Regions from separate parts of the Amphibacillus indicireducens genome, predicted to be linked through region 1. Evidence: riboswitches for the same ligand, from Rfam matches in the RefSeq annotation. Region 1 holds a riboswitch; each other region holds the start of a gene.
What was found. A riboswitch is a leader RNA that binds a small molecule or an ion and turns the genes downstream of it on or off. The one in region 1 is predicted to bind thiamine pyrophosphate.
Positions count from the first base shown of each region.

Region 2: it holds a riboswitch for thiamine pyrophosphate, as region 1 does, so the genes downstream of both, thiW (energy coupling factor transporter S component ThiW) here and thiT (energy-coupled thiamine transporter ThiT) in region 1, are expected to answer to the same signal.
Region 3: it holds a riboswitch for thiamine pyrophosphate, as region 1 does, so the genes downstream of both, thiD (bifunctional hydroxymethylpyrimidine kinase/phosphomethylpyrimidine kinase) here and thiT (energy-coupled thiamine transporter ThiT) in region 1, are expected to answer to the same signal.

Region 1 is NZ_BAABDL010000071.1:5,148-8,304, reverse strand. It holds gene galU (UTP--glucose-1-phosphate uridylyltransferase GalU) at 1-184, opposite strand, end outside; gene ABD814_RS06615 (tyrosine-protein phosphatase) at 285-1,052, opposite strand; gene thiT (energy-coupled thiamine transporter ThiT) at 1,423-1,998, opposite strand; TPP riboswitch at 2,275-2,383, opposite strand; gene ABD814_RS06605 (hypothetical protein) at 2,482-2,790, shown strand; gene ABD814_RS06600 (YecA family protein) at 2,787-3,157, opposite strand, start outside.
Region 2 is NZ_BAABDL010000123.1:40,420-43,576, reverse strand. It holds gene nagA (N-acetylglucosamine-6-phosphate deacetylase) at 1-953, opposite strand, end outside; gene thiW (energy coupling factor transporter S component ThiW) at 1,032-1,517, opposite strand; TPP riboswitch at 1,589-1,701, opposite strand; gene ABD814_RS11510 (heavy metal translocating P-type ATPase) at 2,154-3,157, opposite strand, start outside.
Region 3 is NZ_BAABDL010000077.1:3,561-6,717, reverse strand. It holds gene ABD814_RS07385 (flavodoxin) at 1-367, shown strand, start outside; gene lepB (signal peptidase I) at 497-1,006, shown strand; TPP riboswitch at 1,365-1,468, shown strand; gene thiD (bifunctional hydroxymethylpyrimidine kinase/phosphomethylpyrimidine kinase) at 1,630-2,457, shown strand; gene thiM (hydroxyethylthiazole kinase) at 2,454-3,157, shown strand, end outside.

The DNA.
Region 1 (3,157 bases):
GCTTTCCTTTACCAGTCACGATAATAATGTCTTCGATCCCTGAAGCGACTGCTTCTTCAACGATATACTGAATTGTTGGTTTATCAACAATCGGTAGCATTTCTTTTGGCATTGCTTTCGTCACTGGTAAAAATCGTGTCCCTAAACCTGCTGCTGGAATAATTGCCTTTTTAACTTTTGCCATTTCAAATCTGCCCCTTTTTTTGTATCTATTCGTTAGCGTGTGCCAACGTTATTCGTGAGTGAATCTGTCAGTCCCCTCTATATAAGTAGGGTGAGTTTTTTCAAAAGAGTCCGAAGAATTTTTTGCGTTTAATTCTTGCTGGTTCATCAATGTAGATCTTCTCGTTGTCGAGTATATGTTGGGCGTTGTCCATGAATGTGTAGAGTGTGTGTTGCCCGTAATTTTGGTTGATTTCTTGATTGGCGTCGAGCATATTGAACCCGCGTGATTTCGTGTTGTGTGCGTCTGATGCGACGAAGTGGGTTAGGTTATGTTCGATTATTTCATTGGTAAATTTTTTGATTTTTGTGCCAAATTTGCCTGTTAGACTGCCGGCGGTAATTTGGGTTAGTGCGCCGTTTTGAACGAAGTGATAGAGGCGCTCTGGTTGTTCTTGGAGTGCCGTGTTTCGTTCTGGGTGCACAATGATCGGGACGAGATCTCGCATTTGGATGTCGAATAGTATTTGTTCCGTGTAGCGTGGAATATGGTTTGTTGGTAATTCGACAAAGAGATAGCGACTTGTTCCTGTTAATGTTAGGATTTCGTCTTGTTGGTAGCCTTCGATCAGTTCGCCGTGGATTCTGACTTCTTGTCCCGGTATGATCGTGAGTGGAATCTGTTCTTGTTGGATTCGCTCGTTGAGTCTGGTCAGGTCGGCTAGGACTGAGTTTTTTGGATTATTGTAGCGCCCGTTTTTATGATGTGGGGTTGCGATAATCGTATGAATGCCTTCTGTTATGGCTTGTTGTGCCATGGCGACACTGTCTTCTAGGTGTTTAGCACCGTCGTCTACGCCGGGTAAAATGTGACAATGGATGTCAATCATCGATTAACAACCTCCTTAGCTTCTATTTTTCTACAGCATTTTAATTATACCAGTTATCTTCATAGAATGGAACCAGCTTTGTGACTCTTTACCATAATTCTATACTTTTAATTGAGTACAATTGCCTATTCGTTGGTGGGCGTTTAGGTTATTTTAGGGTAATTAGAACTAATTGCGAGCCGATTATAACAATTGTTCTATGTACTTAATAGCATGATTTTTTTAGAGTGTTTTTAGTGTGTTTAAAAATGGTCATTTTTCACTATTTGTTCACATTTATGACGTTTGGTTTAAGTTTGTATAAATAAATCGGCGCATCTGGTGGGATGTGCCGATTTTTGATTGGTAATGTGAGCGGATCTGATTTTGTTTACTTTGTTGTTGCTGCGATTAGATTCGGGCGTTTGTTGAATAGGAAACTAACTGCTGCGACGTTAATGATAAATGATGGGATGAGGTATGAGCCATTGTAAACGAGTGAGTAGACCCAGATATTCATACCATCAATTAGTGAGTCAAAGAAAACGACGCCCGCAACAAAGTGGGCGATAAATCTGAGTGTCACGCCGATCAGTACGCCGAGTGTGACCATACTAATAAAGCGTTTTGTATTGTTATTTTTTAAGGCTGTTTGGACGGCTGGCGCGAGCAAACCTGCAAAGCCCAGGACTAAGAATGCGACTGGGTAGTCGAGTAGCCCTTGAACTGGGTGTGCGATCCAGGCGGTTCCTGTTGCGACTTGAAGGATACCTAATAGGAAACCTGAAATTAGCCCGCCTTTTAATCCCCAACGAAAGGCAACAATAAAGATTGGGATCATCGCGAATGAGATTGATCCACCTTGTGCCCAAACTTTAAATGATAGAAACGGTAGTAGATCTAAGATGAGTGCTAGTGCTGTAAAGATTGCAATTTCGATTAAAAATAACGTTCTTTTTGATTGCATTGTAAAAATTCCCCCTTGTTTTTTGGATTTTGCTTTTAATCGAGTTCAAAAGGAGGATAAAATGGGCCAAGATTTTCGAGGCAGCGCAGCTTTGAGTAGCACAATGTATGTGTTTAAATACATGAGCAACTAAAAAAGCAAGCTAACAAAGAAATTCGCCGTGTCATTTTTTCCGGACTTTTTGAACACCGTTTAGAAAATAAAAAAAGTAATGTGCCAAGGGGATGCTTCCTGATGGGGAACCCGCTCACATTACTCGTTACTTTGCATAAATGCCATCAAAAAAGCCACCATCCCTACGCTAGAATTAACTAACAGGTTCATAGGGTCAGAACAATACGTGTTATTTCTCAGCCGACTTAAATCAGCTCCCCTTGTAGGCTTGAACTATTTACTTTTCTTATTACCTGGTACCATTATAGAGGATTTGGGGTGGAGTTGCAAGGGATCTGACTGTTTGGGTTGGGTGGAATATATTGGGTTATGCGCGATGTTTTGGATTTGCGCGCGAAATTTGAGATTTACGCGCGAAATTGTGAATCTGCGCGCGATATTTGGGATTTACACGCGAAATTTTCGATCTGCGCGCGAAATCCAGCGTTTGCGCGCGAAATCCAGCGTTTGCGTGCGAAATTTGGGATTTGCGGGCGATCGCACAGTCGTTGCGGGCGATATTTTCGATTTGTGGGCGAACGCACGATGGTTGCGGGCGATCGCTCACAAATTGAAGGATTTGACCGATTCGATGGCAGTTGGAACTGGCACTGGCCAGTTCCCTCCCTTTTTTCTTAAAAAGGGTACTCCTCTAAACTTTCCAGGCGCTCTTCCACCACAAAAGCATCTGCGTCATTGGTGGCTTTCCCAATAGATAAAGCTTTTTCATACTTTTCCTTCGCCTTCTGGATATCGCGATCTTGCTTTTCAGAATAATAATCTCCCCACGCAATAAAGGTCCACAGATTATCACTAAAATCTTTGGCTAATTGTTCGAACGCAGCTTCCGCTTCATTGAATTGTTTTAGCGATCCATAAGAGTCTGCAATCGCACGTCTCATATTAAACATAATATTCTGATCCTCAGAAGGGAAAAGACGACAAAACTCCTGACAATACTGTATTCTAATTTCTAAATAAGTAGGATCTTCTAAACTTGCATTGA
Region 2 (3,157 bases), on a different contig from region 1:
TTTGCCCCATCAATCATCCTCAAGATACTCCCAGCTAACGTTCCATCAGACAAAAGAGTACGGTCCTCAGTCACAACAACAGGCTGACCGCCTAATTCATAATCACCGGGTTCAAGCCCTTTTGCTCGCATCGCATCAGTAATCAAAATCAATCGCTCAGAACCAATATTTTGATAAATTAATTTTAACATGTTCGTGTCGACATGAATACCATCTGCGATAATTTCTGCCTTAATTTTTTCAAGCAAAAACGCACCACCTACAACACCAATATCACGATGACCAATTCCACTCATCGCATTACAAAGGTGCGTCACTTGATTCACCCCATGGTTAACGGCTTCTTTTATTCCTGAAAAATTCACATCCGTGTGACCGGCGGAAACATTAACGCTTGCTCGACGTAGGGCGGAAGTAAACTGGTAGTCTCGATCATGCTCTGGAGCAATTGTGACAGTTTTAATTTTATGCTTAGCAAGCTGTTGCCACCGATTAAATAAGTCTAAATCAGGCTTAATAATATACTCTAACGGCTGTGCTCCGGCTTTTGATTTTTCAATAAATGGTCCTTCGAGATGAATACCGATCATCTCAGCACCTGTGTCAATATTTTGATACTGGCCAAGATTTGTTAGTGCACGTTCAATCTTATCTGTCGACTGCGTGATCGTTGTCGCAAGAAAACTCGTTGTTCCTTCAGAGACGAGGTAATTTGCCATCGTCTCGATTGCTTCTGGTGTTGCATCCATCACATCAGCACCATTTGCTCCGTGGATATGAGTATCGATAAAACCAGGGATTAAGTTTAAGTTGTTCGCATCGATCATTTTAATTGGTTCGTTAAAATCATTCGGAAGATCATGATAAATCTGCTCAATTTTTCCGTTTTTGATTAAAAGATGACCAATCATCATTTCCTGCTCGGTATAAATTTTTGCGTTTATTATTAGCATCATTTTTCACCAACTTAGTGTAGTCTTCCTTTATTATTATGACATTTTAAGATGAAAAAATCACCACAAATGTGGTGATTAATCATGACGTTGATAATAAGTTTTTAATTTCGGCACAATTAGGGAGGCAATGACTGCACCGATCACACTACTGATCAAAAATCCAGGTACAAAAGCGAGTACACCGACACTTTGACCCATAATCAGTCGTGCAACAGGTATTGAAAGCAGTGACCCAACAATTCCGGTTCCGACAATCTCTCCAATTACTGCAGAGCTTGTTTTCTTACGGTAACGATAAAAGATTCCGGCCAGTAATGCGCCTGCCATTCCACCTGGAAAAGCGAGTAATGTACCAAGACCTAATGCATTGCGAACAAGCCCAATTCCAAACGCGATAATGACTGTCGGAATTGGACCAAGAATAACGGCACTAATCACATTAATCGCGTGCTGAACAGGGTAGGCTTGCGCAATCCCAGTTGGAAACCAGAGAAAGCTCGCCCCGACGACACCAATGGCAATAAAGGCCGCAATCAGTGTCAATTGATTTGTTTTTTTCATAAAAAATAGTCCTCCTTTTATTGTTGCGTTGACTAAAAGCTGTCAATTGCAGCGAAAGAAGAACCTGATAGGCTAAAGAAGTGCTACTTCCCTCCGCTAGTATGAACTAGATCAGGTTCAAAAGGGTTAGAAAGATTGAATTCTTTCCTCTCAGCCGATCCGATCGGCACCCCTAGTAGTCAAAGCTATTGAATTAACTCAACGATAACACGTCTAACATAAAATTACAAGTTGATACACTCAGGTTGTAACTAACCATTAATTGCTCTACCATGAAGCATTAACAAAAAGAACAGGACCAATAAAGAGAACGATAAGATTAAAAAATGAATCGTTGTTATTAAAGGATTTTTTGATCGAAACCCAAGTATGATCCCAATAATGGATAAAATAACTGTTGCTCCCAATAAAGGAATGACAGATAAATCTGTAAATCGGATGATGACAAAAATGATCATACAGACAAATGCTATAAGTATCGAGTATTTGCTGTTTTTCACCAAAAGATCAGCTCCTTAAAGGTTATAACTCATACAATTAATATGAGTGATGATTCAAAAAAAGGCAAAGGTTATTTTAAGGGAGTCATTATTCCCTTCAAAGCAAACAGCTCTCTGTGATAGAACTCGCATCAGACTAAGCTTTACTTTGCTTCAATAATCGCAAACCATTTAAGATCACTAAAATCGTTGATCCTTCATGAAAAACAACACCCAACGGCAAACCTAGCCAACCAAAAATATTTAAACCAATCAATGAGACAATCACTACAATTGAAAAAATCACGTTTTGAATAATAATTTTATTTAACTTTTGACTTAGCTTAAAACTATAAAGCAATTTCGCTAAATTATTTTTCACAATCACTACGTCTGCTGACTCCATCGCTACAGATGAGCCACTGCCCATTGCGATCCCAATATCAGCATTAGCTAGTGCTGGTGCATCATTAATCCCATCACCGATCATGCCAACAACCTGCCCCATTGCCTGATTTTCTTGGACAAATTTTATTTTGTCTTCAGGTGAGCAATTGGCAAAATAGTCATCAACATTCACTTCGTTGGCGACTTTCTTGGCAACCATTTCATTGTCACCAGTAATCAATGAGACTTTAATCTTTTCAGCTTGGAATCCAGCTACAGCTTCAGCAGATTCATCGCGAATCTGATCGGCGAGGGTAAAGTAGCCGACAATTTGATCGTCGATGCCAACAAAAACGGTCGTGTAGCCAGCTGTGATTTTACCACGATAGTTGTCTGGATCATTGTACGTGTCAAAGATCGAAGGCTTACCAACAATTATCTCGCCTTTTTTAATCCCAGAACCAGCAATTTCTTCGACAGGCTCTCGCTGATCGACCGAATCAAGATCAATATCTTTAAAAGCAGCTACGATCGCATCAGCAATTGGGTGAGTCGATTGCTGCTCAATATAAACAACTTCTTTTAAAATCTCTCGATCCATTTCATGTTCAATCACTTGAAATTCACCAAACGTTAATGTTCCAGTTTTATCACTATATAAAATGTCCATCGAGCTAAGCGCCTCCATCGCCGCGCCACCCTTAAAGAGAACACCATTTTTGGCACCGTTACTAATCGCACTCAGTGTCGCAGGTGTGGCCGACGCGACTAAGG
Region 3 (3,157 bases), on a different contig from region 1:
AACAGTTAAAATATTTCACGTCGAATTTGATGACATCATGGCACTCGACTTAAAAAATTATGATGCCATTTTATTTGGCACCTATACATGGGGTGATGCAGACCTACCTTTTGAACTGGAAGATTTTCATGAAGACTTAGGGGATGAAGACTTATCAGGAAAAGTTGTCGGTCTATTTGGATCATGTGATTCATATTATGAGTTTTACGGTGCGGCGATGGAAATTATGGCGAAACAATTTCGAGCAATTGGTGCAGAAGTCATCGAGCCATTACTTAAAATTGAATTGGCTCCAGAACCCGAGGACGATGAAAAGATTGAGCAATTCGTTAAAAAATTTGTCGACCGTGTAAAACAATCATCATAAAAAAGCTCATGATTGGAATTTTGCTAATCTAAATCAACTAAACTTGCAAAATTAATCAAGGAAGATAGCCTTTCACTAAAAAAAGGCATATAATTATTAAAAGAGCATGAGTAAAAGAGGTTGTTATAAATGTTAAAAGAAATCATGTCATGGTTATATGCAATTCTGATTGCATTAGTGATTGTTATTTTAGTCAGAGGATTTATTGTCACACCATCTGTCGTCAAAGGCGATTCAATGCAACCGAACTTATATGATGGTGATCGGATTATTATTAGTAAGCTCAGTTCAATTAATCGCTTTGATGAAATTGCATTTGTCGCACCAAATGGCGAAGACAATTATGTTAAACGGGTGATTGGTCTCCCAGGTGACGAAATTGAAATCATTAATGATACTTTATATATTAACGACGTTGCCTATGATGAAAATTATTTAACGGAAATTCAAACAGACGAAGTTTCGGTTAGATACTTCAGCTCAGCAAAAATCCCAGAGGACACATACTTTGTAATGGGTGATAACCGTAAACATAGTTATGATAGCCGGGAATTTGGCGTGATCCATGAAGATTCAATTATTGGTGAAGTCGTCTTTAGAATCTGGCCACTCGATTCAATCGGCGCCGTTAGCCCATAATCATTACCTTTGCCTAAGAACAAATATTATGGTTAGATAAGTATAAAGTTAAGTAAATTTCATAATTATTAGATTGAAAGCAAAACACGAATGAGCAGTAATTGTATCGACTTAATAAATAATATTAAGACAGCACATCAAGTGATTGGAACGTCGGGTGGCGACTCCGGCGGGAAAAGATCGAGTCCGAAGATCCGCTAATAAAAACTTGTAAAGTTTTTATTAGCAAGCTGAGGCCGATCCCGCGGAACGCGTCCACCCAGAGTGGAAATCACCGGTCTAGCACCAACATGGTTATTTGTGTTTTATATCCGTATAAATGATTATGAAATTTACCGATCCAATAAAAAATTATATATTTTTCCACTAGGGGCGCGTTTGACGCTGAGATAAAGATAACTCTTTAGTCCCTTTGAACCTGATTAGGCTAATACCTACGTAGGAAAGTGGAGCATTGCTTACACTACTTTAAATAATGTAAACCGCTCCTACTTCAGGGGTGGTTTTTTTATTTCGTAGATAAGAAAGTATAACAACTTTCTTACTACAAAAGTGCAACTAAAGCATTCGCCTAAAGGCTTGGCGAATGCCAAGTTTTCTAAAAATTCACAAGGGGGAAAGCAATGATGAATGTAAAAACAGCTTTAACAATTGCAGGAACAGATCCAACAGGAGGAGCAGGCATTCAAGCCGATTTAAAGGCATTTCAGGAACGTGAAGTTTATGGTATGAGTGTTTTAACGTCTGCAGTCGCCCAAAATACATTAGGTGTGCAAAGCATTCATAATTTACCGACTGCTTTTATTGAACAACAGCTCAAGTCTGTCTTCACTGATATTAAACCACACGCAATTAAAACAGGGATGATTGCAACAATTGAGATGATGGAGTTAATTGCTGATTATTTTGAACAATATCGAGCGATCCCTTATTGCTTAGATCCAGTCATGGTTGCTACAAGTGGAGATGTATTAATGGAAGAAGCTTCTCAAACGATGATTAAAGAACGTTTAGTCCCGCTTGCTACAATTGTGACGCCTAATTTATCTGAAACTGAAATATTAGTCGGGAGAAAAGTGACGACGATTAGAGCAATGGAAGAGGCTGCTATCGAAATTGTCAATGAACTTGGTGCACAGACAGCTGTGGTGAAAGGTGGTCACCTTGAAGGTGGTGCGGTCGATGTTTTTTATGATGGTAACCAGATTCATCACCTTATATCAGAGCGCTTTGACACGCCTCATACACACGGAACAGGGTGTACATTCTCTGCGGTGATCACGGCAGAACTGGCGAAAGGGAAATCGGTTCTTGAAGCGGTTAAACGAGGGAAAGTTTATATTACTGATGCGATTCGTTATTCTTTAAAGTTAGGCAAGGGAAATGGCCCAACAAATCATTGGGGTTATCGCCTCAAAGGATTGCCAAATGAAAGAGGTTATTCGAAATGAAACAATCGATCATTGAGATTGTTGACCAAGTTAAACAAAAACAATCGTTGATTCATAATATAACGAATCAAGTTGTGATGAATTTTACCGCAAATGGACTCTATGCACTTGGCGCCTTACCGATTATGGCGCATGAACGACGTGAGGTTGCAGAAATAACAACACAATCAGATGCGCTCGTTTTAAATATCGGGACATTAACTGAGGAATTATTAGAAACGATGATCGTTGCTGGACGTGCTGCTAATCGAAAAGGTATTCCGATTGTTTTTGACCCGGTTGGCGTTGGGGCAACAAAGTTCCGAACTGAAGCAGCACGCAAACTATTATCTGAACTAGAGATCAACTTAATCCGGGGAAACACAGCGGAAATTAGTCATTTAGCTGGACTAAAAGCGGATATGAGAGGTGTCGATGCAACAGAACAGTTGGATGGGGAAATAGTGATTAGACAATCAATCGAAAAATTGGCTATACCGATTGTGATGACGGGGAAAACCGATTTTATTGCTGACCAAGCAACAATTATTAAACTAACAAATGGTTCAGCACTATTAACAAAAATAACGGGAGCAGGTTGCTTACTATCATCGGTTGTGGCGGCTTTTTTAGCTGCAAATCAATCTAATATTCTTGCACCAACTGCAGCGGTTGCTTATTTTACAATTGCAGCAGAAAAAGCGGCGGAACAAGCGACATT